Regions from separate parts of the Mucilaginibacter sp. 320_HR genome, predicted to be linked through region 2. Evidence: riboswitches for the same ligand, from Rfam matches in the RefSeq annotation. Region 2 holds a riboswitch; each other region holds the start of a gene.

The links. Region 2 has a riboswitch for S-adenosylmethionine ahead of metH (methionine synthase). Riboswitches for the same ligand answer to the same signal wherever they lie in the genome.
Region 1: another riboswitch for S-adenosylmethionine. It lies ahead of AC59GT_RS19820 (peroxiredoxin); the one in region 2 lies ahead of metH (methionine synthase).
Region 3: another riboswitch for S-adenosylmethionine. It lies ahead of AC59GT_RS02355 (SusC/RagA family TonB-linked outer membrane protein); the one in region 2 lies ahead of metH (methionine synthase).
Region 4: another riboswitch for S-adenosylmethionine. It lies ahead of AC59GT_RS08210 (O-acetylhomoserine aminocarboxypropyltransferase/cysteine synthase family protein); the one in region 2 lies ahead of metH (methionine synthase).

What each region holds. Positions count from the first base shown of each region.
Region 1 is NZ_JCAWAI010000006.1:222,294-229,997, forward strand. It holds gene AC59GT_RS19800 (NADP-dependent isocitrate dehydrogenase) at 1-932, shown strand, start outside; gene AC59GT_RS19805 (type I phosphomannose isomerase catalytic subunit) at 1,158-2,138, shown strand; gene AC59GT_RS19810 (response regulator) at 2,206-2,640, opposite strand; gene AC59GT_RS19815 (PAS domain-containing sensor histidine kinase) at 2,657-4,141, opposite strand; SAM riboswitch class I at 4,582-4,696, shown strand; gene AC59GT_RS19820 (peroxiredoxin) at 4,855-5,490, shown strand; tRNA gene AC59GT_RS19825 (tRNA-Cys) at 5,504-5,574, shown strand; gene AC59GT_RS19830 (hypothetical protein) at 5,637-5,900, opposite strand; gene AC59GT_RS19835 (class I SAM-dependent methyltransferase) at 5,914-6,243, opposite strand; gene AC59GT_RS19840 (carbohydrate binding family 9 domain-containing protein) at 6,391-7,704, shown strand, end outside.
Region 2 is NZ_JCAWAI010000003.1:278,528-286,231, reverse strand. It holds gene AC59GT_RS11800 (glycoside hydrolase family 3 protein) at 80-1,798, shown strand; gene metF (methylenetetrahydrofolate reductase [NAD(P)H]) at 1,806-2,762, opposite strand; gene metH (methionine synthase) at 2,763-6,482, opposite strand; SAM riboswitch class I at 6,611-6,721, opposite strand; gene AC59GT_RS11785 (Bax inhibitor-1/YccA family protein) at 7,076-7,704, opposite strand, start outside.
Region 3 is NZ_JCAWAI010000001.1:524,690-532,393, reverse strand. It holds gene AC59GT_RS02360 (SusD/RagB family nutrient-binding outer membrane lipoprotein) at 1-1,152, opposite strand, end outside; gene AC59GT_RS02355 (SusC/RagA family TonB-linked outer membrane protein) at 1,158-4,346, opposite strand; SAM riboswitch class I at 4,661-4,766, opposite strand; gene pta (phosphate acetyltransferase) at 5,044-7,137, shown strand; gene AC59GT_RS02345 (acetate/propionate family kinase) at 7,152-7,704, shown strand, end outside.
Region 4 is NZ_JCAWAI010000002.1:581,150-588,853, forward strand. It holds gene AC59GT_RS08200 (trans-sulfuration enzyme family protein) at 106-1,221, shown strand; gene AC59GT_RS08205 (hypothetical protein) at 1,337-1,876, shown strand; SAM riboswitch class I at 2,061-2,170, shown strand; gene AC59GT_RS08210 (O-acetylhomoserine aminocarboxypropyltransferase/cysteine synthase family protein) at 2,393-3,706, shown strand; gene AC59GT_RS08215 (homoserine O-acetyltransferase family protein) at 3,789-4,844, shown strand; gene AC59GT_RS08220 (homoserine dehydrogenase) at 4,844-6,055, shown strand; gene AC59GT_RS08225 (dihydrolipoamide acetyltransferase family protein) at 6,153-7,595, opposite strand; gene AC59GT_RS08230 (competence/damage-inducible protein A) at 7,641-7,704, opposite strand, start outside.

The DNA.
Region 1 (7,704 bases), on a different contig from region 2:
GTAACATACTTGATGGTACTGTTTTCCGCGAGCCTATTGTAATGAACAACGTACCGCGTTTGGTACCTAACTGGACAGCGCCTATTTGCATTGGCCGCCACGCTTTTGGCGACCAGTACCGCGCTACAGATTTTGTTACCAAAGGTAAAGGTAAGTTAACTGTAAAGTTCACGCCAGAGGATGGCGGCCCTGAGCAGTCTTTTGAAGTATTTAACTTTAAAGGTGACGGCGTAGCGCTTACCATGTATAACACCGACGAATCTATTATCGGTTTTGCTCACGCTTGCTTTAACCAGGCACTGATGAAAGGCTGGCCGTTATACCTGTCTACCAAAAACACCATCCTTAAAAAATATGATGGTCGTTTTAAAGACATCTTTGAAGAGATATATCAAAAAGACTACAAGCAAAAGTTTGCTGAAGCAGGTATTGTATACGAGCACCGCTTGATTGACGACATGGTTGCATCTGCCCTTAAATGGAATGGTAACTTTGTTTGGGCTTGTAAGAACTATGATGGCGACGTACAATCTGACACCGTTGCACAAGGTTTTGGCTCACTAGGGTTAATGACCTCTACACTGGTTACACCAGACGGAACCGTTATGGAAGCTGAAGCAGCACATGGTACCGTTACCCGCCACTACCGCGAGCACCAGGCTGGCCGCCCAACATCTACCAACCCAATCGCGTCTATATTTGCATGGACCCGTGGTTTAGAGTTCCGCGGTAAACTGGACGGTAACCAGGAACTGATTGATTTTTGCCACGCTTTAGAAGAGGTTTGTATAGAAACCGTAGAAAGTGGCAAAATGACCAAGGATTTGGCTATTACCATTAAACCAAAGGTTGAGCACGGTACCGATTACCTGTACACCGAGGAGTTTTTGGAAGCCATTGACGAAAACTTAAAAAAGAAGTTGGGTAAGTAATACTTAACAATATAATAAAAGCCCATTCTGATCAGGATGGGCTTTTTTATTGATTGTGCTTTTATTCAGTTGGTACCGAAAGCCTCCGTACGTTTACATCAGCAGCTATAAAACGTTTCAATAAAAGTTTGGTTAGCGTAACAGCAACGCTTATTTTAGCCGCACAAACTAAGGCAATACCTGTACTTAGTTTTTTGTTGATTTACCTTTCTAAAACATCATATCATGTCTGCATTGTATCCGTTAAAATTTAAGACCATATTTAAAGATAAAATATGGGGAGGCCATAAAATTGAAACTTACCTGCATAAAAATATAGGCGACCTGCCTAATTGCGGCGAAACCTGGGAAATATCGGGGGTAAGTTCAGACGTCTCTGTTGTGGAAAGCGGCGCGCTGCAAGGCCAGTCATTAGATAAACTGCTGCAACAATACAAAGCAGAGCTGGTAGGAGAGAAGGTATATAACCACTTTGGTGATACATTTCCGCTGCTGGTAAAGTTTATTGATGCCAATGATGACCTGTCTGTACAGGTACACCCAAATGACGAATTGGCCAAGAAACGCCACAATTCCTTTGGGAAAACAGAGATGTGGTACGTTATAGAGGCCGACCCGGGCTCCTCACTTATCGCGGGTTTTAACCGCGAAATGACGGAACAGGAATACGTTGAAGCACTTAATAGCGGGCATATTATGGATATACTGAACCGTGAAGATGTAAGCGCGGGAGATGTGTTCTTTTTACCTGCCGGCCGTGTGCACACAATAGGTAAAGGCCTGCTTATTGCCGAAATACAGCAAACATCAGACATTACTTACCGCATATACGATTTTGATCGCGTAGATGATAAAGGGCAAAAACGTGAGCTGCACACCCAGGAAGCACTTGCTGCAATAGATTACAAGCATTATCCCGAATATAAAACGCAATATACCCCTGAGCAGAACGAGACCGTTGAACTGGTGAAGTGCCCGTACTTTACCACCAATGTTCTTGACTTTACGCACGCTACCACGAAGGACTATTCAAACCTCGATTCTTTTGTGATACATGTTTGCGTTGAAGGTGAATACACCATTAAGCATAACAGCGAAGCCTACAATGTAAAAATGGGCGAGTGTATTTTATTGCCTAAAACCATTAACAACGTAGCATTAGAAACTACTGCAGGATTCAAAATACTAGAAAGCTATATTGAGTAGATAGTAATATACTTCTAAAATGTTATTTAAGGAAGACGCGGTAATTCGCGTCTTTTTTATTGAGATACTAACCTATTTGCTGAAAGCCGAAACCGGGATCTATGGAGTTGAAGATGTCCTTCATGTAAGCCTCGTCTATAGGCTTAAGGATGTAATCTTTAATTACAGAATTATTTTTTGCACGAATAATATCATCTATGTCAATTGATGAGCTGATAGCGTAAACCGGGATTTTTTTGCCCAAACGAGCTTTAATTTCCTCGTAGTTGCAGGTAAATTCCCAGCCGTTCATTACCGGCATGTTAATGTCGACAAATATTACGTCGGGTAAAGTGTGGGTGTTAACGGGGTCTTTCAGGTAGTCAATAGCTTCTTTGCCATTGCTAAAATCAAGCGTATCAGCGTGTATACCCTTAATTTGCACCAGCTTTTTAAAGCCGTAAACAAAAATTTCATCGTCATCAATAATACAGGCAGTCATTCTTTTTCTTTCATCACTCATTATACAGTAGTATCTTTTACGATAACTTTACTGTAAATTTAGTGCCAACATCAACGGTACTCTCTACGTCTATACTCCCGCCCAGTGCTTCTACCTGGTTGCGTGTCATGAAAAGGCCTATGCCTTTGGCATCTTTATTATTATGGAAGGTGCGGTACATACCAAATAATTGGTCGCCGTAGCGCTGCATATCTATACCCACACCATTATCTTCAAAAACGAGGTAGATGTGTTCTTGCTCTTTGTAAGTATAACAGGTAATAACCGGTTGCCGCTGCAGGTGGCGGTACTTAATTGCATTGGTAAGTAAATTTTGGAAGATGCTTTCCAGATAGGCGGGTATATAGCTTATCTCTTGCGCGCCGCTAAAATCAGTGTTAAGTTGTACGTTCGTAGCCTTTATGTTAGTGTCCAAAGCCGCCACAACATTGTTAAAGATGTTTTGGAAGGCTACCGTTTTACGCTCTTTGCCTATCTCCGATTGTATTTTGACGATCTCATCCAAATGACCCATGGTAGCGGTCAGGCTGTGGCTGATGGTTTTTATATGTGAAAAAATCTCTTCCTTATCTGCTTCGGCTGTGCTTTCTTCAAAAAGGTTAACCATGAATTTGAGATTGCCCGCATGCGAACGAAGGTTGTGCGAAACAATGTAGGCGAAGTTTTGCAAACGTTTATTTTGATCGTCCAGCAGGTTGATAGACGATTGCATACTTAAGCCTCGTCGTTTAATTATATCAATGTCCTGGAAAATGCCACGCACCTTGACGCATTTGCCATCATCGTCAATTATCGGCTCACCTTTTGCCCTAACCCAAATAACGTTATTTTTAGCCGTGCGAAACAGCATCTCTTGATCGTAAGGTTTGCAGTGTTTTATAGCATCGTCAATCGCCTTGGTAATTACAGGCTGGTACTGTGGTTCAAAAAAGCTGATTGCCTCGTCAAAGGTCATATTAACGTCGCCGTATAGCTGATATATTTCAAATATTTCGGGAGACATATAAAGGCTCATTGTTGATACATCTATTTCCCAACCGCCAATTCTGGCAATGCGGCTGGTTTCAGAGTACAAGAACTCTGCTTTTTTAGCTTTTAACTCGGTAAGTTTGTGATGGTCAATGTAGCTGAGTACTCCGTATATAAACCTGCCGTCGTCGCCATCGTACTTCAAAGCCGTACTTTCAAACCACTGGTACCCCCGGTGCCTTGTAAGCAAACGGACTTGTGCTACGGGCGCAGGCCCCGGCCCCGAATAATGGGTGGCCTTTATAAAGGCAGCCTTGTCCTCGTGGTAAAGAAGATTGTCGTAAAAGTTTTTGTAGGAGCACTCTATATCGCCGGGTTTGTAGCCAAGTAAAGTGTAAAACCCGGCAGACCACCGCGCCTTTTGCGTAACCTGATCATACTGCCAGATACCGGTGTTTACATTGTTTATTAAACGGGCAAGGCGTGCAGCACTTTCTTCAGAAAAATTATCTGTTACCGTATTGCTCATCATTTAACCCGTTTCTTCTCTTTTATTAAATACCTTATTAAACATATAGGTACAATTTTGGTACCTGTACAACGCTGTTGTTTAATAATTGTCTATATTTTTAATTTATTTAACTTTTGGTAGATAATATTTCCTTGCTAATGTATAAATTAATTCGCAGCATTATTTCATATTTAACATTATACCTACAGTTATATTTAAAAGTATTAAATTATTACTGCGTTATACGTCGTAACACGTAAAAGAGTTGTGGCATCAATAACTGTCATGATATGGACCTTAGCAAAAGGAATTAATTGTTATTCATTATTTCACCAAATGTTGTGAGAATAAATTTTTTATTTGTTTGTCAGGCACTTAGATGAAAAAAGTATAAAATTTATAAAGTCTATAGGAATTATAGATTTTATATCTATATTTGTATCGATATCGTTCTTTAAATATACTTATCCAGAAAGACAGAGGGAAAGGCCCTATGATGTCTTAGCAACCTGTACCGGTATTATACCAGTGTAAGGTGCTAATTCCTGCTCCGAACTAAACGGGGACAGATAAGCTGATTTAACAGAAAACAGAACGTTTGTAAAAGCGTCCTTTTGGCTTGTATTTAGCGCCTCATCAACACTCTTCCGGGATAATTTTATTGGTTAAACGTTTGCAATTTGCATAGCTTTATTGCAGCAAACCGATACTTAAAACTTAATAAAATTAAAAACATGAGCTTACGCATTGGCGACGACGCCCCAAATTTTAAAGCAAAAACATCAAACGGAGAGATAGATTTCTACGAATACCTGGGCGACAGCTGGGGTGTGCTGTTCTCGCACCCGGCGGATTATACGCCTGTTTGTACAACTGAACTTGGTAAAACCGCATCGTTAAAAGATGAGTTTGACAAGCGCAATGTAAAGGTGATAGCATTGAGTACAGACAACGTGGAATCGCACAAAGGGTGGATAAACGACATAAACGAAACCCAGGGCGTTGAGGTTACATTTCCTATAATAGGAGATGAGAGCAGAGAGATATCACAGGCATATGATATGATACACCCAAACGCTTCTCTTACCGCAACAGTACGCTCGCTGTTTGTAATAGGGCCTGATAAAAAGATAAAGCTGATCATCAGCTACCCGGCATCAACAGGACGTAATTTCCAGGAGATTTTAAGGGTAATCGATTCGCTGCAGCTGACCGCGTACCACAGCGTTGCAACTCCGGCCGATTGGAATGACGGTGAAGATGTGGTAGTGCTGCCATCCATAAAAACAGAAGACATACCGGCTAAGTTCCCTAAGGGGCATAAGGTGATAAAACCTTATCTCAGGACAACTCCGCAGCCTAACAAATAAGGCTGAAAGATAAAGTCGTGTGGCCGAGAGGATAGGTGAGGGTCTGCAAAACCTTATACGGTAGTTCGAATCTACCCACGACGTCTGATTTAAAGTGTTCTTATAGTTTTCAGGAGCGACCAGCTGAAGAGCCGGTCGCTTTTTTATTAAAGTTTATGCACGCACCAGGTAGTCATGCAACGGAGGTTTTGCACGTTGGTGGTTTTTATGGGCTCAAACAACTCACCGTTTAACTCACGGGTATAGTTCAGCAATATCTGGTGGTTTACCAGGAACCTTTCTGATCCGTCAGGAAGAAGGTAGTGGTTGTTGCCCAAAGGCAAGACTTTATCTTCAATACCTATGTCAGAGGCCAGGCGGGCAAAGAAATAACCACCCGGTTTAAGCACCCGCCACATGGAGGTGACCATCGCATCAAAGTGTTCAATTTTTTGAGCAAAGTGCAGTACTGCTGATGACCAAGTCGAAAGATGCACCAGCAAAGGGCAGGTCTTCCGCAGGTGCTACCAAAAAGTTTGCTGAAGGCAGCTTTGGTGCAAGCACCGCAGCCATATCGCGCACCTGTGCCACCGCATCGGGGTTAGGGTCTACTCCAAATAGGTTATAACCATTCTGCAGGAAATAGACCAGATTACGGCCACCGCCGCAACCTGAATCTAATATGGTTTGACAATTGCTAAAGGTGCCTTTTAACAGCTGATCGAACAGGTAAATATCGATATTGCCAAACTGTTGTTGTAGGGTGTCTTGCATGCGCTAAATATAGGGATAACAAGATTGCAGGTTACACAATAGGCTTTAAACTTCTTGATCATTTTTAAAAAGAAAGCTTATTTTCCTTAAAATTATCAATATACTTGTTACCGAGTACCCCGATCATCCAAATACCAATAAGCCCCTGTGTCTACACTAAAATTTACGTTGCTGCTAGGCTGCTGCCTGCTTGCATTAACTTCTTATGCACAGAAGAAAAACATCAATTATCGTTACCAGATACACCGCAGCGCATCTAAAATTAAGATAGATGGCCTGTTGGATGAGCCAGGCTGGCAATCTGCTGACACCACCAGCGACTTTGCTATGGTATTGCCAATGGATACCAGCCGGGCCAATGTACGCACCACCGTGCGGATGACCTATGACGATGATAACCTTTACATATCTGCCGTTTGTTATCAGCCTACATCGGGGTATATGGTGGAGTCGCTGAAGCGTGACTTTAACTTTGGTAAGAACGACAACTTTATTTTCTTTCTCGACCCTTTTGATGCCCGTACAGATGGTTTTAGCTTTGGCGCCAATGCAGCCGGTGCACAATGGGATGGAACTATGTATGAAGGCAGTAAGGTAGACCTGAGTTGGGACAACAAGTGGTATTCTGTAGTGAAGAACTACCCGGACCGGTACGTTTTTGAGGCGGCTATTCCTTTTAAGACCATCAGATACAAAAAAGGCATTCGCGAATGGGGGGTAAACTTCAGTCGTAACGATCTGAAGACAACCGAAAAGTCGGCATGGGCACCGGTTCCTCGGCAGTTCCCTACGGCTTCGCTTGCTTACACCGGCACCATTGTTTGGGACAAAGCGCCTCCGGTGGCCAACAGCAATATCTCGGTGATACCTTACGCGCTTGCCGGTGTCACAAAAGATTATACCAATCACACAGGCACTGATTGGCGTAAGGACGTTGGCGGTGACGTGAAGATCGGCCTGACCTCATCGCTCAATCTTGACCTAACGGTTAATCCGGATTTCTCCCAGGTAGATGTAGACCAGCAGGTAATTAATCTTAACCGCTACGAGTTGTTCTTTCCGGAGAAGCGACAGTTCTTCCTGGAAAACGGCGACCTGTTCGCCAACTTCGGCTATTCAGACATCCGCCCGTTCTTTTCGCGCCGGATAGGGCTCAACGCACCTATACGTGCCGGCGGCCGTATGACGGGTAAGATTGATAAAAACTGGCGCGTAGGTGTGATGGATGTGCAAACAGGGCAGTCCGGTGGGGGACACCTGCCGGCGCAAAACTTTGGGATTGTTACCCTGCAGCGGCGGGTTTTCTCCCGCTCTAACATCGGGATAATGTTTGTTAATAAGGATGGTACAGGCAGCGCGCCTAACCCAGGCAACACTTCGCCTGCTTATAACCGCAACCTGGGTGTAGAGTATAACCTCGCCTCATCAAACAACCTGTGGACAGGTAAGCTGCTTGGTTTA
Region 2 (7,704 bases):
TATTCGTTAACAGGCTAAATTATTCACCACCAAAAAAAACAAATAAGCCGAATAATGATTTAAGCTACATTTACACTTAATGAAGACCTTTCGACTTATCTTTCCGGCCTTGTTGTTGCTGATTGTGGTTTCAGCAGAAAGTGCTTTTGCACAAAGCAGTTTTATCGATTCCATCAGTAAACAAAATCACTGGGTGGATTCAGTTTACAATAAACTGAATCGCCGGCAAAGGATAGGACAGCTCTTTTTTGTAAGAGCCCACACCAACCGCGGGCAAGCCTACTCTGACTCAGTAGGTAAAGTAATTCAGCATGAACACGTTGGCGGCCTTGTTTTTTTCCAGGGTGGGCCGGGCCGGCAGGCAAACCTGGTCAATCAGTACCAGAAACTTTCGCGCATACCGCTGATGATTGCAATGGATGGGGAATGGGGCCTGGGTATGCGGTTGGATTCAACAATTTCTTATCCTTACCAAATGACCCTTGGCGCCATACAGGACAACAATCTCATTTTTAAAATGGGGCAGATGGTTGCGCAAGATTTTAAACGCTTGGGTGTACAGATTAACTTTGGGCCGGTATTAGACGTTAACAACAACCCTAACAATCCGGTTATCAATTACCGGTCATTTGGCGATAATAAATATAACGTAGCACGTAAAGGCATAGCTTACTTTAGAGGGATGCAAAGTGGTGGTCTTATTGCTGTTGCAAAGCACTTTCCAGGTCATGGGGATACGAATGTGGATTCTCATCTAGATTTGCCACAACTACCATTTACCCGTGAGCGGCTGGATTCCCTTGAAGAGTATCCGTTTAAAGAGGCCATTAACGCCGGTATTAGCGGTGTAATGATTGCTCACATGAATATTCCTGCGCTTGATAGTACTAAGAATTTACCGTCTACACTATCACGCCCTATCGTAACTACATTGCTAAAGGATTCGCTGATGTTTAAGGGCATAGTAGCCTCTGACGCTATGGAGATGAAAGGTGTTACTAAGTTTTTCCCAAATGGCCAAGCAGATTTACGTGCATTTTTGGCAGGTGTGGACTTGTTGGAATTATCTGAAAACTCCAAGAACGCTGAAAAACTGATACGTAAAGCAGTACGGCACGGAGAAATATCTAAGGAGGAATTTGAAGCTAAAGTAAAAAAGATATTAGCAGCTAAATATTGGGCAGGGCTTAGTCGTTTCACTCCCATTGCACCACAAAATTTATCTGCAGATCTTAACAGGCCGGAGGCTTACCGATTGGTACAGCAATTAAGTGACGCTGCAGTAACGCTAATAAAAGGCGATAGCCGCTTGCTTAAACAGGATACCACCAACCGAACCGCTATCGTGAGCATCGGTGTAACCGACAGGACTGTGTTTCAGAAAGAGCTTGCAGCACATTATCCAAATAGTACCCTGTTTTTAGTAGGTAAAAACACACCTGTGCCTCAGCTTAATCAAATACTTGCATCTCTAAAGCAATATGATCAGATATTTATTGGCGTGCATGATACCAGATTACGCCCCCAGAGCAAACTGGATTATAGCAGCGATGTTAAATTGCTGATTGCAGACCTCGCGGCTAAACCCAACTCTGTAATCAGCGTTTTTGCAAATGCTTATACCATCGCGGGACTGCCTGGCATAGAAAAAGCCGGAGCGGTACTTGCCTGTTACCAGAAAGAAGACCCGCTGCAACGCGCCGCCGTTAAAGTTATTACTGGTCAAATTAAGCCAATAGGCCGCCTGCCGGTAAGCGTAAATATGTTCTTTACTACCGGGACAGGAGCAAGCTTATAAGCTGCTGTTAGAAAATTGCTTCTGCAATACGCTTTGTAGGGCCAGGGTTGCCCATAGTGTAAAAGTGTAATACAGGTGCGCCAAACTTAACCAGCTCTTTGCATTGATCGATCATCCACTCAATTCCTATGTCTTTTACATCCTTCTCTAACTTTGCTTCTTGTATGGCATCGCTCAGATCCTCGGGAATGTCAATATGGAACGTTTTTGACAAGGTAACCAATTGCTTGGATGAGGTGATTGGCTTTAATCCCGGAATGATAGGTACGGTTATGCCATTATCACGACAACCGTTTACAAAATCAAAATAACGCTGGTTATCAAAAAACATCTGGGTAACAATAAAATTGGCACCCATGTCTACCTTTTGCTTAAGATATTTAAAATCTGTTTTAAGGTTCGGCGCTTCAAAGTGTTTTTCGGGATAGCCAGCCACGCCGATGCAGAAATTGCTCTTCATAATACCTTCGTGGTGCTCATGAAGATAAACGCCATTATTCATATTTACCACCTGCTGCAACAGATCTGTAGCATAACAATGACCATTTGGTGTCGGCACAAAAGAGGCATCTCCTTTTCGCGCGTCGCCACGTAATACCAAAACATTTTCAATGCCCAGGAACTGGAGATCAATAAGGCCGTTCTCTGTTTCATCCTTCGTAAAACCGCCGCAAAGCAGGTGCGGTACAGTATCCACCTTATACTTGTTCATGATAGCCGCGCAGATTGCTATTGTACCAGGCCGTTTACGGTAGGCAAGCTTTTCTAGCAAACCATTGTCGTGCTGTTTGTAGATGTAGTCCTCACGCAACGATGTAACATCAATAAACGGTGGATTAAACTCCATCAAAGGATCAATGGCGTTGTAAATACCCTGTATGCTTTCGCCTTTTAAAGGCGGTATTAGTTCAAACGAGAATAAGGTTTTGCCGTTCGCGTTGGCTATATGTTCAGTTATCTTCATTTAGTAATTTAAATTAGGCCCCAGCCATCTTTCTACTGTGTCTACAGACATGTTTTTGCGGTTTGCATAATCTTCTACCTGATCTTTACTGATCTTGCCCAAGCCGAAATATCTTGCCTGTGGGTGCGAAAAGTAAAAACCACTTACCGATGCCGCCGGCAACATTGCCAGGCTTTCGGTAAGGTGCATATGTGCATTGCTTTCTGCCTTTAATATCTCAAACAATGTAGTCTTCTCAGTATGGTCAGGGCATGCAGGATAACCTGGCGCCGGCCGTATTCCCTGGTATTTTTCATGGATCAGGTCATCGTTGCTAAGTTGTTCCTGCTTAGCGTAACCCCAATAGTCTTTCCGTACCAATTCGTGCATTTTCTCTGCGAAAGCCTCGGCTAACCGGTCGGCAAGTGCTTTCGCCATGATGCTGTTGTAGTCATCATGATCTGCTTCAAACTCAGCAACCAACTCATCACAACCTAAGCCGGTAGTTACTGCAAAACCGCCCCAATAATCCGGAACGCCACTCTCTTTAGGCGCGATAAAGTCTGACAAGGCATAATATGGTTCATTCTTTGCCTTTTCTGCCTGTTGGCGTAAAGTATGAACACGTGTTAGCAGTATTTTACGGCTGTCGTCAGTGTATACTTCTATATCGTCACCTACGCTGTTGGCCGGCCAGAAGCCTATAACACCACTCGCCCGTAAAAGCTTTTCATTCAATATTCGCTTAAGCAGCACCTGTGCATCGTCAAATAATTTTTTAGCTTCTACGCCTACGTATTTATCCTCGAAGATTTTTGGATAACTGCCCCGCAGTTCCCACGTGTGGAAGAAAGGAGTCCAGTCAATATAAGGCACTAGCTCTTCCAGCGGGTAGTCCTCTATCACCTTTGTTCCCGTGAAGGATGGTTTTGAAGCAACATCGCCGTCCAGGCTGATCTGGAACTTGGCGTTACGCGCTTCCTCTATGCTAATAAAGCGTTTGTCGTTCTTTTTATTTGCGTGTGCTTCCCGTGCTTTAGCATATTCATCTTTTATACCCTGGATGTATCCGTCGCGCTGGTCTTTGTTCATTAAGCTGCTGCAAACAGTAACGCTACGCGAGGCATCCAACACATGGATAGCGGGACCCGAATAATTAGGCGCAACCTTTACGGCAGCATGTATACGCGAAGTGGTGGCTCCGCCGATAATAAGAGGAATAGTGAACTTTTCACGCTCCATTTCTTTGGCAAAATGCACCATCTCATCAAGCGAAGGAGTAATTAAGCCACTCAGTCCAATGATGTCTACTTCCTGCTTTTTAGCTTCTTCAATAATGCGTTGTGCTGGTACCATAACGCCGAGATCTATTACCTCGAAGTTGTTACAGGCCAGTACAACGCCGACAATGTTTTTGCCAATGTCGTGCACATCGCCTTTAACCGTGGCCATAAGCACTTTCCCCGCGTTAGCGCGACTGCCGCTGCTATCTTCTCCGGCATCTATAACACGTTGCTTTTCCAGTTCAATGAAGGGTAACAGGTAAGCCACAGCTTTTTTCATCACACGTGCAGATTTTACTACCTGCGGGAGAAACATTTTGCCGGCCCCAAACAGATCGCCAACCACGTTCATGCCGTCCATTAAAGGACCTTCTATAACTTCCAGAGGTCGGGCAAATTTCTGGCGTGCTTCTTCCACATCGTCATCTAAATATTCAACAATGCCTTTGACCAGGGCGTGTGAAAGCCGCTCTTCTACAGGAGCTTTGCGCCATTCTTCATCGCGGACAATCTCTTTTCCCTTGGATTTTATAGTATCGGCAAATTCTACCAGTCGCTCGGTAGCATCGTCGCGGCGATTAAGCAGCACATCTTCTACCAACTCCAGCAAGTCTTTTGGAATTTGCTCGTAAACTTCCAGCATGCCGGCGTTAACGATACCCATATCCAGACCGGCGCGAATAGCGTGATAAAGAAATGCCGAGTGCATTGCCTCACGCACCACATTATTACCGCGGAACGAGAAAGATATATTACTTACACCACCGCTAACTTTGGCGTACGGCAGATTTTGTTTTATCCAGCGGGTAGCTTCTATAAAGTCAACCGCATAATTGTTGTGCTCTTCAAGGCCGGTTGCAACAGTAAGGATGTTGGGATCGAATATAATGTCCTGCGGCGGAAAGCCGACCTCGTCAACCAGTATCCGGTAGCTGCGTTCGCAGATCTCCTTACGGCGCTCGAGTGTATCTGCCTGGCCTCTTTCGTCAAAAGCCATTACCACTGTAGCCGCACCATAGCTTAGTATCTTTCGTGCGTATTCTTTAAATTTATCTTCACCTTCTTTTAGGGAAATAGAGTTTACAATACCCTTTCCTTGTAAGCACTTCAACCCAGCTTCAATCACAGTCCACTTGCTGGAGTCGATCATGATGGGCAGTTTGGCAATATCCGGCTCGCTTGCAACAAGGTTAAGGAACTTAACCATTACTGCTTCCGAATCGATCATGCCCTCGTCCATGTTGATGTCGATCACCTGCGCGCCGCCTTCTACCTGTTGTAAGGCTACGGAGAGGGCTGCTTCGTAATCTTCAGCAAGGATAAGCTTAGAGAATTTTGGTGAGCCGGTTATGTTGGTTCGCTCGCCAATATTCACGAAGTTGGTTTCCGGTGTAAGTGTTACCGCTTCCAGGCCGCTCAGGCGCAGATAAGGCTCAATTTGCGGTTTTTTGCGCGGTGGATATTTAGCGGCTTTCTCGGCAATACAGCGAATATGGTCTGGGGTAGTACCGCAGCATCCGCCGACAATGTTAACTAAACCGGCCTCCATAAAGTCATCTACCTGGTGCGCTGTTTCATGAGGGGTTTCATCATAAGCGCCAAATTCATTAGGCAAACCGGCATTAGGATAAGCAGATATGTACACACCTGCTTTAGCTGAAAGTTCTTCCAGGTGCGGGCGCATTTCCTTGGCACCTAAGGCGCAGTTTAACCCTACAGATAACAGGTTTGCGTGACTAACCGAATTCCAGAATGCTTCTACTGTTTGCCCTGATAGGGTGCGGCCTGAGGCATCGGTAATGGTACCCGAGATCATTACACCACCGGTAGGCCTGAAGGCGGCCATGTCTTTGCCTGCGGCTTTGCACTCGTGCTTGTAACGGTCAATGGCAAACAGTGCAGCCTTAGCGTTTAGTGTATCAAATATGGTTTCTACCAGCAATACGTCCGAGCCGCCGTCTACTAACCCGCGTACCTGCTCATAGTAAGCTTCTGCAAGGTCGTCAAAGGTAACGGCCCGATAGCCGGGGTCATTTACATCGGGTGATAAAGAGGCCGTACGGTTGGTAGGCCCAACAGCACCCGCTACAAAACGCGGTTTTGACGGGTCTTTTTGTGTGTACTCATCTGCCGCTTCTTTTGCTAAGCGGGCACCTTCGTAACTTAACTCGTAAGCCAGTTCCTCCATGTGGTAATCAGCCAGGGAGATGCGCTGGGTGCTAAAGGTGTTAGTCTCTATAATGTCCGCACCTGCGGCTAAATATTCGCAGTGGATGGCTTTAATAACATCAGGGCGCGTAAGGTTAAGCAGGTCATTGTTCCCCTTCAGGTCGCTTGCATGATCGCGGAAGCGCTCACCGCGGAAATCATCCTCAGTAAGCTCGTAGCGCTGTATCATGGTGCCCATAGCGCCATCAATCACCAATATCCTTTTCTCCAGTTCTTTTCTAATATCCATTGTATCAGTGAGCAGTTGACAGTTAACAGTATGCAGATACGCATGTTGCATTGGCAATTACTGCTTCTGCAAACCCGAAACTACATATACGGCTTATATCGAAAAGTCAGGTGTACGGTATTGACTTTCGCTTATCTTTCCCGGCCATTGTTGTTTGGGCCAAGTAGAATGTAGCACCTTGTAAGCACAGGTTGCTAAGACATCGCAGGGTCTAATCCCTCCGCCTTTCTCCATAAGCACTACAAATATGAAAATTAATGTTGTATTGTACAAGGCCGCGCCTGCCGCTATGAAGGAAGTTGCCTTAGGATAATTTACCCTTCAAAACTGCAAAAGTGTTCAGCTTTTTTTGTGCCGGTCCATTAAACACCCGTTTTTGAACACCTGCTTAAAACCTGTAAAAAATGCTTAAATGAACACCCCATAGCAGTTTTTCATGAAATATACGATGTGCGTTCTTTAAAAACCACACTGTTTTGCAACGCTATTTTCAGTTTTATTTGCAAGTAATAAGGTAAATTACAGGTTAAAATGTCGAATAAAAAAGGCTGCCTTTTTGAGGAGCAGCCTTTGTAAATAGCGTTAATAAAATGTTACCTGCGGTTGCCGCCGCCAAATATGCGCAGCATGAACAGGAACAGGTTTACAAAGTCAAGGTAAAGGGTTATTGCACCCATAATGGCCATCTTTTTAGCGTCGTTGCCGGCGTAGCCTATTTCGGCACCAAGGCGCTTAAGTTTTTGAACATCATAAGCAGTAAGGCCTACAAACACTGCAACACCTATGTAGCTAATGATCACGCTTAAGCTGTCGCTGTGCATGAAAAAGTTAAGTACACTGGCTACAATGATGCCTACAAGCAGCATCATCATAATAGAACCGAATTTAGTAAGGTCCTGATGGGTAATATACCCGCCTATCGCCATGACGCCGAACACCACTGACGACGTGATGAACACGCTGGAAATAGTACCGATAGAGTACCTGTAAAATATGTAGCTAAGGCTGATGCCCATTACTGCCGAAAATGCAATGAACAGCACGATTAGCGAAGTAAAGCTCATTTTATGAAAGCGTGAGCCTGCAACGATAATAAATATAAGCGGGGCAAACATAACGGCTATGCCTAGCAGGTTGCTCTGGCCGGTAACGTTGTTCCTCAACATCGAGCTCAGGTCGGGGTTGAAGGCGAAGATGTAAGAACATACCGATGATATGCCCA
Region 3 (7,704 bases), on a different contig from region 2:
AAGGTAAGTGGCAACATCAGCATCACTTACGCTATATTGCTTTAACGATGCTGTAATCGCTTGCTTGTATAGTTCACCTGCATTCTCTGTTGTAAAGCCCCTTGCTGCAGCTTCTGCACGGCCAAACAGCACTTCCGAATAACTTTGAATAACTGCCGGTGCACCTGGAGCAAGAAAATAGGCACCTGGTTTCGATGTTTTTGTAAAGCCCAGGTTGCTGGCATCCCCAACCAGCAATCCGTTTGGTATGCCCACGTAAGTATTTGGCGTGGCATCTTTTGTTTTGCTGGCGTAAACCGGCAGACGCGGATCATTCAGTGCAAAAAGCTTGTCAACAACAGTTTTGCTTATGCGGTAGTCATCCCTGGTGTCGAACAGGTTACTTATAGGATTTTGGTTTGGTGATGCCAGGTAAACCAACTGTGCTGTCTCGCTGTTGCTGCTTATGTAGCCGCTGCCCTCTGCCTGTATTTCGGCAAGCACCTGTTTAGCTTTATCGGGCTCGCGGTCTGCTATGCGCAAAGCTATCCGCAAGCGCAGCGAATTGGCAAATCTCTTCCATGAAGTGATGTTATTGCCGTAAATAACATCACCCAGGATTGCCGGTCCTGAGGCGTTCAACGAAGACTGCGCCGTTTTCAGGTCTTCCAACAAGGCGAAATACACATCCTTTTGCTTGTCGTAAGCAGGGGTAAGATATTGCGAAATGTTAGTCGCCTGGCTATATGGTATGTCGCCGTACGCGTCGGTAAGTAATTGAAAAGTCCATGAACGCAGCACCAATGCCACGCCTTTGTAATTAGACTGCGCGTCTGCCAGCTTTATTATCTGATTAAGATTCACTATGCTTTTGGAATAACCTACTGTCCACAACTCCTGGAAAGCATTGTTAGAGTAGATATACCTGTCCGGGTCGGTGTATTGTATTTTCGCCCAGTATTGTACAAACAGCAGGCTTGCATCCATGTTATTGGCAGTCCCCCAATACGTGTCGGCTGTGTTTTTTATAGCTGCAGTAAGCAGGTAATCAGGCTGCGCGTTTTCCGATGCGTTCGGACTTTTGTTTATCTCCTGCAGGTCCTTTTTGCACGACGCCGTTGATAGTATAACCGCGGCAGATAGTATTAATGCTGATATATGTTTGATGTTCATGATAGTTAGAATTTAAGATTAACATTAAAGCCAATGTTGCGCACAGTAGGCAGCGTCAGGTCTTCAAGGCCTTGACCGTTGCCGGTGTTAAATGCCGTTTCCGGGTCAATATTTGGCACTTTCTTGTGAATGATCCATAAGTTACGGCCAACAACCGATACTGTTGCCGCTTGCAGCCCTATCCCTTTTACCCACCTAGCCGGGAAAGTGTAGCCTAGCTTAACTTCCCTAAGCTTTATAAATGATGCGCTGTAAACAAAGGCCTCGTCGACATTGGTAAAGCCCTTATAGTAAGACTGTGCAGGTATAACTTTACTGTTTGCTGTGCCGTCTGCCTTTACCCCTTTCCATACCATACCGTCGTCATAAACAGTTTCGCCGTTTGGTGCCGCAGCACCTGCGTTAACTTGCACTGCATTAGCCGAAGTATTGTTACTTGGATAGTAATAGCTTAATCCGCCGTTTTGTGCACCACGGCCTGCTAGCGTTGATGCCAGCACCCCGGTGTAAGTTCCTGTTCTGTTGGTGTTAGAATAGATGGATCCTCCAAATCTGGCATCTACCAGGAAACCTAAATTAATGCCTTTATAAGAGAAACTGTTGTTAATGCTTCCGGAAAAATCAGGTGTGTACTTACCCAGATACTGCTTGGAAGGATTAATAACCGGCACACCGCTGTTATCTATAATGATATTGCCGGAAGCATCACGCTGGTAAGCGTTGCCAAACAGTGTACCGTAAGGTTTCCCCACTGCGGCAAGTACCTGCACCGTACGGTTGGTGCCAAGTATATAACTTTGAAGCCTGCCTTCTTCATCTAACGATACTACTTTGCTGCGGTTAAGCGAATAGTTCACGGTTACATCCCATGAAAAATCATTCTTTTTTATTGGCGTACCGCTTAGTTGTACTTCCAGCCCTTTATTATTAATTCGACCACCGTTTATCAGCTTTTGTGTATAACCTGTAGAGGGGCTAACATCCACATTAAGTATTTGGTTGATACTGTTTGTGTTGTAGACGCTAACATCCAAACGCACCCGGTCTCGCAGGAGTCCTGCCTCAAAGCCCGCTTCGCCGGAGGTTGTTGTCTCAGGTTTTAGGTTCGGGTTAAGATCTATACTATTAGCGCTCTGCTGCGGATTGGTGCCAAAAGGCGCTGTAAAGTTATATGTGTTGATGAGCTGATAAGGTGTAGCGGCCTTACCTACTTTAGACCAACCGCCTCTTAGTTTCAGGTAACTCAAAGCATCACCTTTAAAATCAAGTGCCTGAGATAATACCAAACTACCATTCACCGACGGATAGAAGTACGAAAGGTTTGCTACAGGTAAAGTAGACGACCAGTCGTTACGGCCGGTAAGGTTCAGGAACGCATAATCTTTATATCCGATTTGTGCAGAGGCAAAGTAACTGTATGTTTTAAGTTTGCCATAGTAATTTGATGATACCAGCGGGTCGCGTGAGTTACTAAGTGTGTAAAGGCCAGCAACTGCCAGTTTAGGTGCTATCTGGTCGTTTTGCTCGTTTACAATAGTACTTATGTTGCCACCAATAAATGCATCCAATGAAAAATCCTTATTTAGCTTTTTAGTGTACTGCAGCCTGCCTTCGGTATTGGTTTCGCTTACGTGATAAGCGTCTTCTTCATAAGAGCCGAATGGTGTTCCATTGGTACCATAGGCTACCTTTATTTTGCGACGGTCATTGTAAAAATCGGTACCGGTCCTAAAATTTGCCGACAGACCGCCACCAATTTTGTAATTCAGTTCGATGCTGCCAATCAGGCGATCTTTATACTGACCAACTGTATTCTCATACGCGATGAAATAGGGGTTGCTATAGTAACTATTGTTCCAGTTAAAGGTGCTGCCATCAGGGTTTCTGTAGTTTTTCAACTGGCTTATATCCACCTGGCGGCCAAACCATGTAAACTGAAGCATGGTGCTGGTTGCTCTGCGGCCGTAAGCGCCCGGGAGGTTACCTGCATCGTCTTTAATATAATTAGCTATAGTAGTAACGGTAAGCTTTGCTGTTGGCCTAAATGTGGTGTTCAATAAAAATGAATTACGGCCCAGTGATGAATTAGGCACCACACCGGTTTGATGCAGGTTATTGTATGACAACCTGAAATCATACTTGTCTCCGCTGCCTGCAAGTGCAACACCATTGTTTAGGGTGACACCTGTGTTAAAAAAATCGCGTACGTTACTAGGGTGCGCTACAAAAGGTACCGCAACACCGTTGGAATTGAATTGCGGGATCAATCGCCCATCCAACGGAGGGCCCCAGCTTTCATCCACACCATCGTTAACGCCTCCGCCCTTGCCATCCACGTAGCTGAATTTTCCGTTGGATCCCTGCCCAAACTGGTTTTGATAATCAGGGAAAACCTTCAATGTTGCAAAGCTGGTATTAGAGTTTATGGTGATGCCGAGCCCTTTAGCACCCTTACCTGTTTTAGTTTTGATTAGAATAACGCCTGCAGCTGCGCGATACCCGTACAGTGCAGCAGCGTTAGGCCCTTTAAGTACGCTTATAGATTCTATATCCTCAGGGTTGAGGTCTGAGATTGCATTAGGGAAGTCCCTTGAGCCGTTTGCACCCTGGAACTGGGAGTTATCTACTATAACCCCATCTACCACAAACAGTGGCTGATTATTACCCGATACAGATGTTTCACCCCGGATAACTATACGTGATGATCCCATATCGCCCTGGCTGTTGGTTACTTGTACACCGGCAACTTTACCGGCAAGCGCGTTTACCAGGTTGCTTTCTTTAGCTTCTGATATATCGCGCGATTTTAGGCTTTGCACCGCGTAACCCAATGACTTTTTGTCTTTGCTGATGTTAAGCGCGGTTACCACCACCTCGTTTAATGAATTTGCGGCTTCTACCAGTACTATTTGCAGCGGCGCGTCGGTTTGTGTTACCGTGATCTGTTGCGTGGTGAAGCCTAGGTAAGACACCCGCAGCACATCATTTGGTTTTGCATTAAGGGAAAACCTGCCCTGTACATCGGTCTGGGTGCCGTTGGTAGAACCCTGTACCGATACCGTAACACCGGGGAGCGGTTGCCCGTCTGACCGGGCGGTAACAACGCCGCTAACCTTAGCCGTTTGGGCAAGGGCAGTTTGCAGCAATAAAAATGGCAGTAGAGCCGCCAACAATAGCTTGTAAAGTTTTGACATGACTATTAATTGTAAAAGGTAAAAAATGCCCGTACGAAAGCCATAAGGCAGTTGCGCTGCAGTAAGCTATTGTAAAGGATGTTTAAATAATAAGAGGCTGCAAGCCTCAGCTGTATGGGAAATTAAATTAGCAGCAACAACGCATGCCTTGCATGAAACATGCAGATGAAGATAGCGAGTGATTAAAAAGCGAGCGCAATGTAAAATGTGTTTTCATAATAATATAGCATTAACAATATTGCTTTTTAGCCATCAAGATTGCACCGGGGAGATATTGTGTACTGATAAGCCTGACAGCTAAGCATGTATTGTAAACATTATCTCTTCTGCCAATGGCAGACAGGAATTAGCACCTTTATACTTATTGTACAGGTTGCTAAGACGTCACAGGGCCTTTCCCTCGGTCTTTCTTGATAACTATAAAGAACTATTTCGCTGCAAATATATAAATAAAATATAAAGACTATAGAATTTATAGATTTTATTCAAAATAAATTATTATCTCGCTTGCATTGCTTCCAATTACCACCAAACCAAGTAAACACCCGCCCTTGCACAATAAACAATAAGGCTGTGCTACTTGTTAGCTATGACAACTTACAAAGGCGACTTCAATCACCTTATTTATTAATTTACAACAGGTATTTGCAAGCAGTTAGCTTTACCTTTGCCTGGTAAAAACTATACATTATTTACTTTGACTAAAAGCATTTACATAGCCTCTGCTGAACCCTATAGCGGTAAGTCAGTTATTGCGCTTGGGCTGGTAGCCATGCTGCTGGGCAGGGCACAAAAAATAGGTTACTTTAAACCTATAATACCGCTTGCTCCGCAAGAACAGCCGGACAGCCATATACAAACCATCCTGTCGCACTTCCAACTGCCGCAGGCATATGCAGACACCTACGCGTTTACAAGGCAAGATGCAATGCAACACCTGAAGGACGGGCGACAAGGCGATATGCTGGACGCAATCATCAGCAGGTTTAAAACACTTGAAGCTGCCTATGACTACACCGTTGTAGAAGGCAGCGACTTTGCAGGCCCCGCTACAGCATTTGAGTTTGAAACAAACAGGTTAATTGCCAAAAACCTGAATGCACCGGTTTTACTGCTGGTATCTGGCGATAATAAAACTACTGCCGAGATTGTACAGGACACGCTCAATTTTTGGCGTGCTTACCAGTCGCACGACATACAGGTGCTTGCCGTGGTGGCCAATAGGGTGCAATCCACCCAAACCGCTGATGTGAAGCAACTGCTTATGGCGCAACTGCCCGAGAACATCCTGGTTTCTGTTATCCCTGCAGAGCAAACACTCGAAAACCCTACGGTAAACGACATTTTTGAACGTTTGAACGGACGTTTGCTCTTTGGGCGGGAACACCTTACCAACCAGGTAGATCATTTTGTAACCGGCGCCATGCAGGTGCCGAACTTTTTAAATTATTTAAAGGAGAACGTATTGATAGTAACGCCGGGCGACCGCGGCGATATTATTATCAGTTCGCTGCAGGCCAACTTGTCTGCAAGTTACCCCAGGGTTGCAGGCATTGTACTTACAGCGGGCAGTATACCCGAGGAGCCCGTAATGCGCCTGATAGAAGGATTGCAGAATGTTGTACCGATACTTACCGTAGACTCCGGCACTTTCGAGACTACCAACAACATCGCATCTGTTAAGGCGCGTATAACGCCTGACAATTCAAAGAAGATACAGCTTGCCATAGAAACATTTAACAAGTATGTAGATGTTCCTTCGCTGGAAAAAATGCTGGTGACCTTCCACTCGGACGCGATGACACCCCACATGTTCCAATACCAGCTTACACAATGGGCGAAACGGCAGCGCAAAAATATCGTTTTGCCGGAGGGTAACGATGACCGTATTCTTCAAGCCACTGCAAGGCTCATCTCCCAGCAATTGGTAAATATCACGTTGCTGGGCGATCCGGGAGAAATAGCGGCCTCCGTAAAGCGACTGGGTATAGATGTAGACTTAAGCCAGGTTAATATCATATCACCTGCTAACTCCTCCTTTTATGACGACTACGTGCAAACGCTTTATGAGCTTCGAAAAAGTAAGAACGTAACGCTAGAGATGGCACGCGACCTGATGACGGATGTATCTTACTTTGGCACCATGATGGTTTATAAAGGCCATGCTGATGGAATGGTATCAGGTGCTGTACACACTACGCAGCACACCATACGGCCCGCGCTACAGTTCATCAAAACCAAGCCGGGTATTTCTACGGTATCATCTATATTCTTTATGTGCCTGGCAGACCGGGTTTCGGTATTTGGCGACTGTGCCGTAAACCCCGACCCTACCGCAGAAGAACTTGCAGAAATAGCTGTTTCTTCGGCAGATAATAGTTCCAGGTTTGGTATCGAGCCGCGGGTCGCTTTGCTTTCTTATTCTTCGGGCACGTCCGGCTCGGGCGAAGACGTAGAAAAGGTAAGGAGGGCTACACAACTCGTACGAGAGAAGCGTCCGGACCTGAAAGTTGAAGGGCCAATACAATACGATGCGGCTGTTGATCCTGTAGTAGGCCGTCAAAAGCTGCCGGGGTCTGAAGTGGCCGGGCAAGCAAGTGTACTCATCTTCCCTGACCTGAACACCGGTAATAACACCTACAAAGCCGTACAACGCGAAACAGGCGCATTGGCAATTGGACCAATGTTGCAAGGGTTGAACAAGCCTGTAAATGACCTTAGCCGTGGCTGCACCGTTGACGACGTTTTTAATACAGTTATTATTACTGCTATCCAAAGCCAGGATAGCTAACTATACTCTTGCACATGAATATTTTTGTGATTAACTCGGGCAGTAGCTCTATTAAATACCAGCTCTTCATACAGGGATCTGTTACACCGCTTTGCAGCGGCCTTGTAGAACGGATAGGCCATAGTGACGCGCAGATAACTCATAAATACCGCCTTGATAACAAGGAAGATGTTATCCGTATAGAGCAGCCAATTGCAGACCATGAAGCAGGCATGCTGGCTGTAGCAGAGCTATTGACAAGAGCGGACATTGCCGTTGTACAAAGCGCAGCGGACATCAACGTTGTTGGCCACCGTATTGTGCATGGCGGAGAAACATTAACGCACACGACGGTTATAACCCCCGAAGTAAAAGACAGAATACAGGCCTTGTTTCCGATGGCACCGCTGCATAATCCCGGCCATTACGAAGGCATTAAGGTAGCAGAAAAAACTTTCCCAGCGGCTACGCAAGTGGCGGTATTTGATACCGCATTTCATCAAACCCTTCCTGAGAAGGCATTTCGTTATGCTATACCTAACACGCTTTATCATGAGCTTGGCATAAGGGTTTATGGCTTTCACGGGA
Region 4 (7,704 bases), on a different contig from region 2:
AGTTTAGGGGTTTGATGTCTTGAGGTAATTACGTTGTGGATATGAATAACGCTACAACATTGCTGGATATTTCTTTTTATTTTGGCGGCAGTAATAATGTTGAATATGAATCTGGAAACTATAGCGATACACGCAGGAAACCATATAGATGAAACATCAAAAGCTGTAGTACAGCCTATTATAATGGCTACGACTTTTCAACGCGGCCAGGAGGGCGGTTACCCGGGCGGGCACATGTACAGCCGTGCATCAAACCCTAACCGTGCTTTACTGGAGAACGTATTAGCGAAACTGGAGGGCGGTATAGAGGCTGCAGCTTTTTCTTCCGGTAACGCAGCGGGAATGTCGGTGTTTCAGGCGTTGGAACCTAGTACCCACATTATTGCCCCTGATGATATGTATCATGGGCTTCGTAATCAACTTAAAACACTTTTTGCAGGGATATTGGAGTTTGATTTCGTTGACGTAAATGATCAAGGGGTTTTAAGGTCATACATAAAGCCAAATACAGGTGTTATATGGCTGGAGACGCCCTCTAACCCATTGTTAAAGGTTACAGATATTAAACAAGCTGTTGCAATAGCTAAAGAACACGGCATTAAGGTGGTTTGTGACAATACTTTTGCAACGCCGGTTTGCCAGCTGCCATTAGCTTTAGGCGCAGATTTGGTAATGCACTCTACAACGAAATACTTTGGTGGGCACAGCGATTTGATGGGCGGAGCGCTGATTACCGCAGAGAAGAATGAATGGTGGGAGAAGATACGCAACGTACAAACCATGGGTGGCGCTATCCCCTCGCCTATGGATTGTTACTATCTTACTCGCAGCATAAAAACACTGCCATACCGTGTTCGTGGGCATGTTGCAAATGCGCAGTTACTTACAGCTTATTTGGAAAAACATCCTAAAGTAGAACAGGTACTATACCCAGGCCTGCCATCACACCCCCAACATGAAATAGCAAAAGGGCAAATGACTGCTTTTGGCGCAATGTTCTCCTTTACGGTTAAAGGTGGCGAGCCAGAAGCGCGAAGGGTAATAAACACCCTTAAACTATTCACCCAGGCTACTAGTCTTGGTGGTGTGGAAAGCTTAATAGAACACCGTGCATCCGTTGAAGGTCCTGATACCAAGACTCCTTTTAACTTGTTGAGAGTATCCCCAGGACTTGAGCATATAGATGACCTTATTGCTGATCTGGAGCAAGCTTTAGGTTAATGGCGGTATGTTAAACAGTTGCTACGCGCTATTTATGTATTCAACACAACGCAAATTCACCAAATGTTTATAGCATGTTAATACCTGATTGACTTTTAGTAAACAAGTTTGAAGCATGAAAATTACTATTATAACTGGTGTTTTATCGGTGTTGATGTATACCGTAGCATCCGCTCAAATGAAGAGCTCGTTCGGCTTGGGTGCAGGCGTAAATCAGCCTTTAGCTGCAGGGTTTAAAATTGGATGGGGCGCTATAGCTCAGGGCAGTATTCGTTTAAACGATAAATTGGGGCTTGTACCCGCCATTGGGTACGAACGACTTAATGCTGAAACAAACCATACCTACACAATTAACAATGCCATTTACATTACCCGCAAAGCGGATATTTTGTACGCCGGATTAGCTGCAAAATACTATATAACAAATAGCATCAGCCTTAAGCTGGGAGCTATGGGGTATTTTGTGGCAGGCAGTGACGATGTTGTTGCAGGGGTTTACCCGTCGTTTGCGTTAGCTTACGAGCCTACAATCAACAACAGGAAAAACATCGAAATAAGCCTCAGGGCAGATGCAATAAAGTTGCGGGCCGATCCAGACTATACCAGGGTGATAGTAGGTCTGCGGGTGGTATATAATTTTGCTTTCAGAAGATAGCAATTTAGTTTACTACTTCTGGCAGTAGCTAAAAATTGATTCTCATTGAGGCATGTACAGGTAAGTAATATTTATGATATGACAATAAAATTGAAATATTATTTGGATAGTAAAATTATATCGCCATATATTTGGAACATTATTTGGTAGCGATACCTTGATCAATTCCCCTCAAAAGGATTTTGGTTTATAAAGAAGCGGCGAGAGATCAGGCTCAAAGAACCGCTGGCAACCCTCCGGAATGGAGAAGGTGCCAATTCCTGTCCCGGAAAATAACCCCGGGGGATATAAATTTTTAATCATGAAAAGTACGATCCACTTCCAGCACAATAATAAGCAATCACAAACGGTTAACCGTTCTGCATACAACCATATAAATGGCTGTATTTATATGTGTTGCTGCTGCTAGCCGGTAAACACACGTCCCTTTTATTTCTGAAGAAACGTGAAAAGCAGGATACCTTATCCTGCGCCTCAATCGTAATATTTCAACAAAATCCTTAAAATCTACAGAACATGTCAAGCTTAAAATTCGAAACTTTACAACTACATGCCGGACAGGAAGTTGATGCCACTACAGGTGCTCGCGCTGTCCCTCTTTACCAGACCACATCGTACGTTTTTAACAGTGCCGAGCATGGTGCAAACCTCTTTGCCTTAAAGGAATTTGGGAATATATATAGCCGTTTGATGAACCCCACCACTGATGTGTTTGAAAAACGCATTGCAGCTTTAGAAGGTGGTGTTGCTGCACTGGCAACAGCCTCGGGCCAGGCGGCGCAGTTTATTGCTTTGAATAACATATTACAGGCTGGTGATAACTTTGTTACCTCTCCTTTTCTTTATGGTGGCACTTATAATCAATTTAAAGTTGCTTTTAAGCGCCTTGGAATAGAGGTTAGGTTTGCCGAAAGCGACACTGCTGAGGCTTTAAAAAAGCACATAGATGATAAAACAAAAGCAATTTACGTAGAAACCATCGGCAACCCAGGATTTAACATTCCCGACTTTGAAGAGGTTGGCAAGTTGGCAAATAAACACGAGCTACCACTTATAGTCGATAATACATTCGGCGCGGGGGGGTACCTGTTTCGCCCGTTGCAGCACGGGGCGCACGTGGTTGTAGAATCGACCACTAAATGGGTGAATGGCCATGGTACCAGCATTGGCGGAGCTATAATCGACGGCGGCAATTACAACTGGGGTAATGGTAAATTCCCGCAGTTTACCGAACCTGCAGAAGGTTATCATGGTTTGGTGTTTGCTGATGTATTTGGTGTTAATGGTCCTTTTGGGAACATACAATTTATTATCAGAGCTCGCGTAGAGGGATTGAGAGATTTCGGTCCGTCACAATCCCCTTTTAACGCCTGGCTTAATATACAAGGGCTGGAGACGCTTTCTTTACGTGTGCAGCGTCACGTAGACAATGCACTGGAACTAGCTAAGTGGCTGGAGCAACATCCGCTGGTTGCTAAAGTCAACTACCCAGGTCTGGAGTCATCACTTCAACACACATTGGCAAAGAAATATCTTAAAAATGGTTTTGGCGCCGTACTGTCATTTGAAATCAAAGGTAATAAAGAGCTTGCTTCCAAAGTAATCGACAACCTTAAGCTTGTAAGCCACTTAGCCAACGTAGGCGATGCTAAAACATTAATTATCCAGCCATCGGCTACAACTCACCAGCAACTAAGCGAAGCCGAGCAAGCCGCAGCTGGTGTAACACCGGCAGGGCTTAGGGTAGCTGTGGGAATAGAACATATTGATGATATAAAGGCAGATTTTGAACAGGCATTTGCTAAAATAGAGCAACCTGAACTCGCATAACGATTTTAGTTTTTTTAGTTTTTAAGTGATGTTATCAGGGAGCAACCAAATAAGTTGCTCCCGCGGTAACGATAAAAAAGAAATGAGTTTACAAACTTTTAAATACACAGGCACATTTGAATTTGAAAATGGCCGCAAGTTAAAGGGTCTGCAAATAGGCTATCATACCTACGGTACTTTAAACAAAAAAGCTGATAATGTAATATGGGTATGCCACGCTTTAACTGCAAACTCTGACGTATTTGACTGGTGGAACGGCCTCTTCGGAGAAAATGACCACTTTAATCCAGATGAGCACTTTATAGTGTGTGCAAACATTATCGGTTCACCCTATGGCTCCGATAATCCGCTTACTATAAACCCGATAACAGGTCAGCCTTATTACCTTGCTTTTCCTGAATTTACCACTCGAGATCTGGCGAGAGCGCACCAACTCCTTGCAGATTGCCTGGAAATATCAGCTATAGAGATACTGATCGGCGGTTCGCTTGGAGGGCAGCAAGCTATGGAGTGGAGCATAATTGAGCCTGAACGTATTAAGAATTTGATACTTATTGCCACTAATGCGCGCCATTCACCCTGGGGTATTGCTTTTAACGAATCTCAACGCCTGGCAATCACTGCTGATCGTACTTTCTACGCCGGAGCGCCGGATGGTGGTGCTAAGGGCTTGAAAGCCGCTCGCAGTATAGCACTCCTATCCTACCGTGGTTATAAAACCTACGACATTACCCAGCAGGAAGAGGATAGCACGCTTTTAAGTGACTTTAAAGCATCATCTTATCAAAACTACCAGGGACAAAAACTTGTGAATCGCTTTAATGCATATAGCTACTGGTACCTTACCAAAGCTATGGATTCGCACAATGTTGGTCGTGGCAGAGGTAGTGTCGAGAAAGCGCTGAGCCTGATAAAAGCCCGTACTCTGGTCATAGGCATCAAAACGGACATGTTGTTTCCTATAGAAGAGCAGCAATATCTATTCAGACATATTCCAAAGTCAGCTTTCGCTGAACTGGATTCTTTTTATGGCCACGATGGATTTTTAATTGAAACAGAACTACTAACAAAAATAATCACGTCTTTTTTTAAGACGGACGTTAAAGGAAAAATAATAGAATTGCAAAAGATAGCTTAATGAGTAAGAAATTAAATATTGGCCTCTTCGGTTTCGGAGTTGTAGGCCAGGGACTATATGATATTATCCGTACCAAAAACCTCAACCTCGAAATTGTTAAGATCGCTATAAAAGATCCTAATAAACAGCGTACACTTCCGGAGGAGCTATTCACAACCGACCGTGACGAGATACTTAATAACCCCGAGATAAATACAATTGTAGAGTTGATAAACGATACCGAAGCAGCATTTGAAATTGTTTCGCGTGCACTTAGCTCTGGTAAGAACGTGGTTTCTGCAAGTAAGAAAATGATTGCTACTTACCTGAACGAGCTTATTGAACTTCAACATAAGCATGGTACGTCCCTGCTTTATGAAGGTGCAGTTTGCGGTAGTATACCGATTATTCGCAACCTTGAAGAATACTACGACAACGAACTGTTGCACTCTATTAGTGGCATTTTCAATGGATCATCTAATTACATCCTTTCTAAGGGTTTTTTGGAAAACCTGGATTATGATTCGGCATTAAAGCAGGCACAAGACCTTGGCTTTGCAGAGACGGACCCAACGATGGACGTTGGTGGCTTTGATGCTAAATTCAAGCTCATTATTGCAGCTTCGCATGCTTATGGTGTGATTGTAGACCCTAAAGATGTGCTTAACATAGGGATACAAAACCTTTCTGCTAACGATATCCAATACGCCCGCGAAAAAAACCTGAAGATTAAACTCGTACCAGTTGCTAAGGAGCTTGATGCACGGCATGTAGCAATGTTTGTATTGCCAAAATTTGTTACCGAAAGCGAGTTCCTTTATAACGTGGAATACGAATATAATGGTGTTACTGTACAGGCTGCATTTGCCGATCAGCAATTCTTTTTCGGCAAAGGCGCAGGGGGGCATCCAACCGGCTCGGCTGTATTGTCAGACATTGCAGCATTGCGTTACGATTATGCCTACGAATACAAAAAAGCAAAAGCCGTACGCGACTTAAACTTTACCAACAACGTAGAACTAAACATCTACTTACGTTATGAAGATGAAGAGTTGGTTAATGCGCTCGAATTTATTCATATAAAAGAGCGCTTTTATTCAGGTGATTATAAGTTTGTCACAGGAAAAATCAATTTGCAAAAACTGATCGACAATCAACAGCGTATATCAGACAACAAGGCATTCGTAGCCTTTGCCGATCAGCTAACAGGGGTCAGCTTAGCCTCGGCATAAATGCGAAAACGGAGTTTTTAGTAGATACTCCGGACGATTGAAAACAAAAGGCCCAAATTGGGCCTTTTGTTTTTAGAAAGAAATCACATTTAATTAACTATATCGTTCGGTTGATGTCCCATTTCTCCAGGTAATCCCCAACTTTTCTGACAAACCTCCCACCTAACATTCCGTCTACAACGCGGTGGTCGTAAGACAAGGACAAGAACATCATATGTCTTATTCCAATTGCATCACCTTGTGGTGTTTCAATAACGGCAGGTTTCTTTTTAATAGCACCAACGGCTAGGATAGCTACCTGCGGTTGATTAATAATAGGCGTACCCATCACATTCCCGAAAGTACCAACATTGGTTATGGTGAATGTGCCGTCCTTCACATCATCAGGTAAAAGCTTGCCAATGCGTGCACGGTTTGCAAGGTCATTTACCGATTTTGCCAGACCAAGCAAACTCAGTTCATCAGCCCTTTTTATAACTGGTACAATCAAATTCCCATTTGGCAAAGCTGTAGCCATGCTGATGTTGATATTCTTTTTCTTGACGATCTGTGTTCCGCTTACAGAAATATTGATCATCGGCATGTCAATGATAGCTTTAACTACCGCTTCTATAAAAATTGGTGTTAGGGTGAGTTTTTGTCCTTCACGTTTTTCAAACGGCCCCTTTACCTTATCGCGCCACTCTACTAACTCCGTAACGTCAACTTCCACAAAGGAGGTTACATGTGGCGAAGTATGCTTGCTGTAAACCATATGGTCAGCTATCAATTTACGCATACGGTCCATCTCTATTATTTCATCGCCACCTGAAACGGATACAGCAGGTTTAGACGCCGGTATTGCAGCTTCCGGCGCTGCTTGCTGTTTGACAGCTGCTTTAGCTTGCTCAGGTTCTTGTATTTGCGCTGGAGTGTCTTGTTCGACAGGCTTTGGTAGTGCAGCTGGTTTGGGTGAACTACCAGCCGTTCTATGTTCTAAATATTTAAGCAGATCATCTTTGGTCAGGCGGCCTTCAGCGCCAGTGCCTGGTATACTGTCAAGTTCGGCAGTATTAATTCCTTCCTGTACTGCTATGCTTTTTACTAGCGGAGAATAAAATCGATTTTCAAACTTGCCGCCTGATGCTTTCGGTACTTCTGCTTCAGCAGCATTGCTCTTATTCGTCTCAAGCTGACTTAATCCGGGTATCTTTGATACTACCGGATTGTCCTCTGCTTTTGTCTCCTGAGGTGTAGATGACAAAGGATCAACTGCAACAGGTAGTTGTTGTGCCGAACCCGGTTCTATCTCATTGCCAGGATCGGTTTCTATAACGGCAATGGCTGTACCTACCTGTACTACATCATCTTCCTTGTAAAGCTGTTCAATAAGTTTGCCCGCTACAGGAGATGGCACTTCAGAATCGACCTTGTCGGTCGCAATTTCCATCACTGCTTCATCAATCTCGATGTAATCCCCAAGACTTTTGGTCCATTTGATTACCGTTGCTTCCGCAACGCTTTCCCCCATTTTCGGCAGTAATAATTGGTATTTGGCCATACGCAGACTTTACTTCAAGTGGTCAAAATTATAGAATTTATAACATTATTCTTCAATTTCGTGCAGTAAAGTATTCAACATCGAAAATGCAGCTGTAGCACTTCTTTCA